One region of the Sphingopyxis sp. CCNWLW2 genome, then DNA from elsewhere that is predicted to be linked to it. Evidence: predicted binding sites of a transcription regulator. Region 1 holds the regulator's gene; each other region holds the start of a gene.
What was found. Region 1 encodes LexA, which represses DNA repair genes until DNA is damaged. Its sites were predicted from a motif close to GTTCCNCNCTTGTTCT; they were not measured.

Region 1 (2,202 bases):
CCGCGATCATTGCGCTGCATGAAAGTCGGCCGATGCAGGCCCTCCTTGCTCGGCGGGACGAGTCGGTGGTGATCCGTTTGGGACGCGGCGTTGTGGGGTTGCTTCTCACTGGATTGGCCGTCGAGATCGCGCTGGCACCGATCGCTTTGTTTCATTTTCACAAGGCGGGGCTGTACGGTGCACTCGCCAATGTCGTCGCGATACCGCTGACGACCTTTGTCATCATGCCCGCCGAGGCGCTCGCCTTGTTGTTCGACAGCGTCGGGCTCGGAGCGCCCTTCTGGTGGATCACCGAACAAGCGTTGCTCGCGCTGATCGGGCTGGCGCACGGCGTCGCCGATGCGCCGGGTGCGGTCGCCATGATGCCGAGTTTTCCGGGCTGGGGCTTTGCCCTCGCGATATTCGGCGGACTCTGGTTGCTGCTTTGGAAGACGCCATGGCGCCGCGCGGGTGCGGTGCCGCTGGCGATCGGCATGGCGGCGCTGCTTGTCCAGCCGCGCCCCGACCTGCTTGTCACCGGCGACGGCCGCCATATCGCGGCCGCCTCGCCCGACGGCGGCTATGCGCTGCTCCGCGACGGGGCGGGCGACTATGTGCGCGACAGCATGGCCGAGGCCGCCGGGGTCGACGCCCCGTTCGCCGCCTTGGCCGAACTCGACCACGTCGAATGCAATCGCGATTTCTGCCGCTGGAGCCAGGGTGAGGGACCCGCGCTGCGCATCATCCTCGCCTCGCGTGGCCGCGACCGGATCGAGGGACCCGAGATGGCGGCGGCCTGCGCCGCCGCCGACGTCGTGATCAGCGACCGCTGGCTACCGCACGAATGCGTGGGGCGCTGGATGACGATCGATCGGGACAGCCTGGCGACAAGCGGCGGACTGGCGCTCTATCTCGGCGAAACGCCCGAAGCCGTCGCCGCGCTAAAAGCGGGCGACGGACATCCGTGGCGTTTGCCGCAGCAGCTCAGTGGTAACGACGAAGCAATCCCGACAGGCGGCCCTGCACGATGACACGTTCGGCGGGGTAGCGCTGCGGTTCGTAGGCGGCATTCGCCGGGTCGAGGCGGATCATCTGCCCTTCGCGGCGGAAATATTTGAGCGTCGCGTCCTGCCCGTCGACCAGCGCGACGACGATATCGCCCTCGCGCGCGGTGCTGGCTTTCTGGATCAGCGCATAATCGCCGTCGAAAATGCCCGCTTCGACCATCGAGTCGCCCGACACTTCGAGCGCATAATGTTCGCCCGAGCCGAGCAGCGCGGCGGGGACAGCGAGGTTGTTGTGATCCTCGAACGCCTCGATCGGCACACCGGCGGCGATCTTGCCGTGTAGCGGAACCTCGATGATGTCGTTGGCAGCGATCGGCTTGAGTGCCGGGGGTGCCTTGCGGAGCGGGACGACATTTTCACGTACCGGCGCGGCAGCTTTCGCAGCCTCGGGCACCTTGAGCACCTCCAGCGCGCGTGCGCGGTTGGGCAGGCGGCGGAGAAAGCCCCTTTCTTCCAAAGCGCTTATCAGGCGATGTATGCCGGATTTCGACTTCAGGCCCAGCGCCTCCTTCATCTCCTCGAACGATGGCGAGATGCCGCTCGTGTCGAGACGTTCCTGGATGAAGTGGAGCAGCTCATGCTGCTTTGCGGTCAACATCGGTCGTTCTCCATGATGCCAGTTCCGGACATAGGGAGAACGATAGTGGAACAAAGCGGAACTTGTCAAGCGATGACGATATAGTCCGCCATGTCGCCTGCCACGCGCGCCGGCGCGCCAATGTCGCGGATCAGCAAGGCATTCGCCGATGCAAGCGGCAGCGTGAGCCCGCTTTCCTGTCCGAAGCGCGGAGTCAGCCGTCCCCCGTCGAGTCGCGCGCGGAGATAGTCGCGGCGGGTGCCGCCCTCAGCCAGCGCCGCGGCGAGCGGCGCACGATGCACGGCGGGAAAAGGATCGCGCGCGCCGGCGAGGTGGCGGACGAGCGGGAGAAGGAACAGTGTCGCAGTCACATATGCGGACGACGGATTGCCGGGCAGGCCAAGCAGGATTGCGTCGCCAAGTGTTCCGGCGATCAGCGGCTTGCCCGGACGCATCGCGATTTTCCAGAAATCGAGCTGGCCGCCGGCGTCTTCGAGCGCGCCGCGGACATGGTCGTGATCGCCGACCGAGGCGCCGCCGACGGTGACGACGACGTCGTGACGTCGCGCCAATTCCTTG
Region 2 (2,202 bases), on a different contig from region 1:
TGGGTCGCCTTCCAGCCGCAATATCAAATCGCGACGCGGCAGCTCGTCGGGGTCGAGGCGCTCGCGCGCTGGACGCACCCGACGCGCGGCCCGATCCCGCCCGACGAATTCATCGTCCAGGCCGAAAAGAGCCAGGACATCTATCGCCTGACGCTGTTCGTGATGGACCAGGCGATCCGCTCGGCGGCGCAGCTGCGCGAACGCGGGCTTCCCATCAGCATGTCGGTCAACCTGTCGGCGAGCCTGCTCGACCATAGCGACCTCGTCGGCACGATCCGCGTGATGCTCACCGCGCATCATCTGCCGCCCGAGATTTTGACGATCGAGATCACCGAAACAGCGCAGATCGAAAACAGCCGCCAGGCGCGCCAGACGCTCGCTCAGCTCCGCCGGACGGGCATTCGTTTGTCGATCGACGATTATGGCACCGGCCAGTCAAACCTCGAATATCTAACCGAGATCGAGGCCGACGAAATCAAGATCGACAAGCGATTCGTGATGACGATGCGCGATTCGCAGCGGAACCTCGAAGTCGTCAAATCGACGATCGATCTCGCGCACCGTCTCGGCGCCGTCGCGGTCGCCGAAGGCATCGAAGACGCCGAAACCATGGCGCTTCTGGCGGGCCTCGGCTGCGATGTCGGCCAGGGCTATCATCTTGGAAAACCTCAACTGTTTTCCGAACTGACCGCGACTCTCACCGCCACTTCCCAGAACCGCACTGCATAACTGCCAAACTGGCGGCAATGTTTATAGTTAAGACTCGATTTACCTTAATAATTAAGGTATACGCGCTGTTAACTGTTCCGTCGTGGGCAGTGCGACAGGAGATTTGTCATGGGTTGGTTTTGGCGATTCCTGGGCGGCGGCGGCACCGATAGCGGTGGCGGTCAGGCCTGACCCGGATTAGAATTTAGGAATGGGGCTCCGGCATAGCCGGGGCCCTTTTCTTTTGCCCGAAGCCCACGAGGCGGTCCGCCGCAGGAGGATCGCTTGCCGATACAATGAACCGCACCACAACAGCGTCACCGGTGCCGTCTTTCGCACTTGCCTTCCCCACTCAAAAAAATCCGCTTTTCATCCCGCTTCTGCCAATCCGCGCGCTAACCCGCGGAAAGGCTGGCGCGGCGCCTCGCGCTCGTGCATCCGCCGCGACGAGACGAATCAAATTATCGACGAATTGAGTCCCCGATCTGTCATTTAGCGTCTTGCATCGCGGCGCCGACGTGGCACTATAGGTGGTGGGTCACACACGGGGGCACCCCAAGAAATAGTATTCGGCTGCAACTGGCGGATTTCCGTCGTCCATCCCATATGGACACGGGAAAACCCTCGCTGCGCCCAAAAAAAGTGCCCACGTGGACAGGTTTAGATGCTAAGACCGGGGCTTCGCCCTGAGTCGAACAAGACAGGAACAAAGCGCACCGCGTGCGCGTTCAAATCGGGGGCGAATAAGATGGATTTTCGGGAAACGGAACGGGTGGAGACGAGCGACGTGGCGACGATGGAACTGGCAAAGAATGACGCTCCGGCAGCGAGCGAATCGGTTGCCGATGCGGCGCCCGCGGCGAAGCTCAACGACAGCAGCGAGCCCAAGGTGCACGCGCGCCGATTCGAGATCGTCACCGACAAAAGCCGCGACGCGCTGCTCACCGACTTCGGCAAGGAAACGCTCGAGGATCGTTACCTGCTGCCCGGCGAATCATATCAGGATCTCTTCGCGCGCGTCGCGTCGGCCTATGCCGACGATCAGGATCACGCCCAGCGCCTCTACGACTATATCTCGAAGCTGTGGTTCATGCCCGCGACCCCCGTTCTCTCGAACGGCGGCACCGGCCGCGGCCTGCCCATCTCCTGCTATCTGAACTCGGTCGACGACAGCCTCGAGGGCATCGTCGGCACGTGGAACGAGAATGTCTGGCTCGCCAGCCGCGGCGGCGGCATCGGCACCTATTGGGGCGCGGTGCGCGGCATCGGCGAACCCGTCGGCCTCAACGGCAAGACCAGCGGCATCATTCCCTTCGTCCGCGTGATGGACTCGCTCACCCTCGCCATCTCGCAGGGCAGCCTTCGCCGCGGCTCGGCCGCCTGCTATCTCGACGTCTCGCACCCCGAGATCGAGGAATTCCTCGAGGTGCGTAAGCCGTCGGGCGACTTCAACCGCAAGGCGCTCAACCTCCACCACGGCGTGCTGATCACTGA
Region 3 (2,202 bases), 420 kb from region 1:
ACATAACGGGCGACCGCATGCGCGCAGCCCGCGGTATCGGCGACCGCGATCTGGAGCGCGAGGCCGAAAGTGGCGGTGCGGCGGTGCAGATCCTTGAGCAGCGCGGCCTCGGTCGAGAAGCGCGCGGCGCAGCCGGTGATGTCGAGCCAGAGGCCGTCGGGCGGATCGGGCGCGACGACGGGCGAATAACGCGCACCCGCCCACAGCGCGAGGCGGCGCAGTCCTTCGAAATCGGCGTCGGGCTCGGCGTCGACGACATCGAGCTCGGGCGCGAAGGCGCGCGCCTTGGTGATCGTCATGCCGGGGCGGATGCCGAGCGCGCGGGCCTCCGCGTCGACCGCGGCGACGATCCGCCGGCCATGGTCGGGGATCGCGGTAACGAGCGGCCGGGCAGGGGCGGCGCCGTCAGGCCGCGGCTTGCCGGTCTTCCTGCGCAGCCGGTCGGTCGACCAGTGCGGCAGGAAGAGCGATACGACCCGTCGCATCGCAGCCCTCCAGTATCCAGAAATGCGGATTGCCGCCGCGCACCCGCTCGAGCGCGACGCGCCAGCGCGGGCGGCCGAGGCTCGGAATGCCGAGGTCCTCGCTCGGGCTCGCGGTGATCCGCCAGCGCGTCACCGCGGCGGTGCCTTCGGCGGCCTGTTCGGCCTTGCAGGAGCGGCGAAAGACGAAGGCCGGCACGCCCGAGGTCTCGGCGGCGAGCTGGAGGCGCTTCGATGCAACGCAAGAATATTTGCTCACCTCGCCGACGACGCCGGCGAGGCCGGGGTGCCGCAGGCATTCTTCCATCGCGAGCAGGACATTGGTGTTGCTGCCCGCCTCGACATGGATCACGCGGTCGGGGTGCAATCCCGCGAGATGCAGGGCAGGGGCGAACAGGTCGTGCCAGCGCAGGCACCAGAAAACGGGCCCTTCGGTTCGCGCGAGGATGCCGGCGAGGAAGATCGTCGCGCTCGCATCGTCGGCGAGGTCGGGGCTTCCGGCTATCTCGTGGAGCGCGCCCGTCGCGATTCCACCGCCCGGGAGCCGCGAATCGACCGACTCGACTCCGAACGGGAGGACGTCATGCCGCGCGCACACGCCTTCGATCCGCGCAATTTTGGCGCGAAGATCGGCGAGGACGGCAGGGTGACGCATGATGTCATAGGACTCGGCAAATAGTGGATTCGTTCCCTCTTTGTTCCTTCTCGGCTTGCCGAGTCAAGCGCGACGCCGCAAAGGGGTGGCCGATCATGGTGCGATCCGATCCGGAATGAATCGAGTTTGGCTTGCCAGAGTCTTGATTGTCGGCCAGATTCAGGGGCTGAAATGAAAATGGACATCGATCATCTTCCCGTGCGGCAGCAGGGCGAACTCCAGCGCATCAAGGATGTGCTGATGGAGGAGTTCGCGCGTTCGATCGAACGCGCGACCAAGGCTGAAAAGCGCAACGGCAAGATTCTCAAGATCATCCTGTTTGGCAGTTACGCGCGCAGCGACTGGGTCGACGAGCCCGAGAATGGCTATCAGTCGGATTTCGACCTGCTCGTCATCGTCAGCCACGAGGACCTGACCGATATCTCGGATCACTGGTACATCGCCGAGGACAAGATTCTTCGCGATCCCGAGGTCGGCCGGACGCTCAACATCATCGTCCACACGCTGGCCGACGTGAACAAGGCGCTGACCCGCGGCGAATATTTCTGGGTCGATATCCTACGCGACGGCATCTTGCTGTACGATTTGCCCAATCATCCGCTGGCGGTGCCGAAGCCGCTGACGCCCGCTGATGCCTACGAGATGGCGGCAGGCTACTTCGAGAAACAAAGCGCATCGGCCGCTAATTGGCTCAAACTCGCGCGCCTTGCGAGCGAAGAAGATGCCGATCAAGATTGGCGCAACAAGATCGCGTTCAATCTGCACCAAGCGGTTGAAACGATTTACGCGTGCTTCCTACTGACGACCACGTTCTATTTCCCGCGATCGCACAACATCAAATTCCTCCGCTCGCTGGCGGAAGACCGCGAGCCACAGCTGATCGAAGCTTGGCCCCGCGATAGCAAACTGGATCGGCGCCGTTTCGAGCTGCTGAAACGGGCGTATGTCGAGGCGCGATATTCCCCGAACTACGAGGTCACCGTGGAGGACCTCGAAGCGCTTGCGGCTGCGGCCCGTAATCTGCGCGAGATCGTCGAGCGCCTTTGCCGGGAACAACTGGACCGG
Region 4 (2,202 bases), on a different contig from region 1:
CGGTGATGACGACGGCGCGGATTTCGGGGTCGTTTTCGGCGGTTTCGAGCGCGGTGCCGATGCCGATATGGACCGCGGCGTTGACCGCGTTGCGCGCCTCGGGCCGGTTGATCGTGACGATCAGCACATGCCCGCGACGTTCGGTGAGGATGGTGGTGTCGGTCATCGCGAATCTCTCCCTTTCGGGCGAGTATCGCGATGACTTAACGTTTACGTCAACTGCTAACCGTCACCTCAGCTAAAGCTGGGGTCGCTATCGGCCAAGCGCCAAGCCGCAACCGGCCCCAGCTTTCGCTGGGGCGACGATGCCTTAGATCGACTGGCCGGTCTTCGCCCAGTCGGCGAGGAAGCCTTCGATGCCCTTTTCGGTCAGGATGTGCTTGAACAGCCCCTTGATCACCGACGGCGGCGCGGTCATCACATCGGCGCCGATCTTGGCGGCTTCGAGCACATGGATGCCGTGGCGCACGCTCGCGACGAGGATCTCGGTCTCATAGCCGTAATTGTCGTAGATCAGCCGGATGTCGGAGATGAGCTGCATCCCGTCGAAGCCATTGTCGTCGTGACGGCCGACGAACGGCGAGACGAAGGTCGCGCCGGCCTTTGCGGCGAGCAAAGCCTGCGCGGCCGAGAAGCAGAGCGTGACATTGACCATCGTGCCGTCGCTGGTCAGCGCCTTGCACGTCTTGAGCCCGTCGATCGTCAGCGGCACCTTGATGCAGACGTTCGGCGCGATCTTGCGGAGGATCTCGGCCTCTTTCATCATCGTTGCATGGTCGAGCGCGACCACCTCGGCCGACACGGGGCCGGTGGTCAGCGCGCAGATTTCCTTCGTGACTTCCTTGAAGTCACGGCCCGACTTGGCGATCAGCGAGGGGTTGGTGGTCACGCCGTCGAGCAGGCCCGTCGCGGCGAGCTCCTGGATGTCGGCGATTTCGGCGGTGTCGGCGAAGAATTTCATGGCGCGGGGCTTTCCTGTGGGAAGGTGATTCGGGTTTGACGACGCCCTAGAGCAACGCGGGCAAAAACTGAACCGTCGGCTTCGATGAAAGCGCTGGCGTTCGTTCTTTGTTCCGATTATGCGAGCCGCATGGCCAAAGCGAAACGTCAATATGTCTGCCAGAATTGCGGCTCCGCCACCTATCGCTGGCAGGGGCAATGCGCCGATTGCGGCGAGTGGAACACGCTGGTCGAGGAGGCTGCCGAAACGGTGTTTTCGGCCAAGCACGACCTCAGCCGCGGCGGACGCACGCTCGCGCTCGAAACGCTCGATGCCGAGAGCAAAATGCCCGAGCGGATGCTGTGCGGTATCGCCGAATTCGATCGCGCATTGGGCGGCGGTTTCGTCGCGGGGTCGGCGACGCTGATCGGCGGCGATCCGGGGATCGGCAAGTCGACCTTGCTGCTGCAGGCGGCGGGACGGCTCGCGAAGGCGGGCAAGTCGGTCGTCTATATCAGCGGCGAGGAAGCCGCGGCGCAGGTGCGGCTGCGCGCACAGCGGCTGGGGCTGGGCGATGCGCCGGTGGCGCTCGCCAGCGCGACATCGGTGCGCGACATCCTTGCGACGCTCGACAAGCAGACCGCCGATTTTGTCGTGATCGATTCGATCCAGACGATGCACAGCGACCTGATCGACAGTGCCCCGGGGACGGTGAGCCAGGTGCGCGCGAGCGCGCAGGAACTGATCCGCTATGCCAAGGACAGCGACGCCGCGATCGTGCTCGTCGGGCATGTCACCAAGGACGGGACGATCGCGGGGCCGCGCGTGCTCGAACATATGGTCGACACGGTGCTGGCGTTCGAGGGCGAGCGCAGCCACCAATATCGTATCCTCCGCGCGGTGAAGAACCGCTTTGGCGGCACCGACGAGATCGGGGTGTTCGCGATGGGCGAGGAAGGGCTGGGCGAGGTCAGCAACCCGTCGAGCCTGTTCCTGACCGACCGCAGCCGCGATGTGCCGGGGTCTGTCGTCTTCCCCGCGCTCGAAGGAACGCGGCCGGTGCTCGTCGAGGTGCAGGCGCTGACCGTGCGGCTGGCGAGCGGGGCGACACCGCGCCGCGCCGTCGTCGGCTGGGACAGCGGGCGGCTTGCGATGGTGCTTGCGGTGCTGGAGGCGCGCTGCGGGCTCCAGATGGGCGCCGCCGAAGTCTATCTCAACATCGCGGGCGGCTATCGGCTCACCGATCCCGCCGCCGATCTCGC

Region 2: the regulator LexA is predicted to act here: its motif matches at 1,401-1,416, upstream of V8J55_RS09640 (ribonucleoside-diphosphate reductase subunit alpha).
Region 3: the regulator LexA is predicted to act here: its motif matches at 1,169-1,184, upstream of V8J55_RS11310 (ImuA family protein).
Region 4: the regulator LexA is predicted to act here: its motif matches at 1,060-1,075, upstream of radA (DNA repair protein RadA).

The regions. Positions count from the first base shown of each region.
Region 1 covers NZ_JBAWKJ010000002.1:449,245-451,446, forward strand. Annotated here, with positions in the region: gene V8J55_RS13270 (ComEC/Rec2 family competence protein) at 1-1,010, shown strand, start outside; gene lexA (transcriptional repressor LexA) at 964-1,644, opposite strand; gene V8J55_RS13280 (molybdopterin molybdotransferase MoeA) at 1,710-2,202, opposite strand, start outside.
Region 2 covers NZ_JBAWKJ010000001.1:2,018,838-2,021,039, reverse strand. Annotated here, with positions in the region: gene V8J55_RS09645 (EAL domain-containing protein) at 1-729, shown strand, start outside; gene V8J55_RS09640 (ribonucleoside-diphosphate reductase subunit alpha) at 1,457-2,202, shown strand, end outside.
Region 3 covers NZ_JBAWKJ010000002.1:31,230-33,431, forward strand. Annotated here, with positions in the region: gene V8J55_RS11305 (DUF6504 family protein) at 1-485, opposite strand, end outside; gene V8J55_RS11310 (ImuA family protein) at 406-1,137, opposite strand; gene V8J55_RS11315 (HEPN domain-containing protein) at 1,309-2,202, shown strand, end outside.
Region 4 covers NZ_JBAWKJ010000001.1:2,089,137-2,091,338, forward strand. Annotated here, with positions in the region: gene V8J55_RS09975 (enoyl-CoA hydratase-related protein) at 1-166, opposite strand, end outside; gene fsa (fructose-6-phosphate aldolase) at 311-961, opposite strand; gene radA (DNA repair protein RadA) at 1,091-2,202, shown strand, end outside.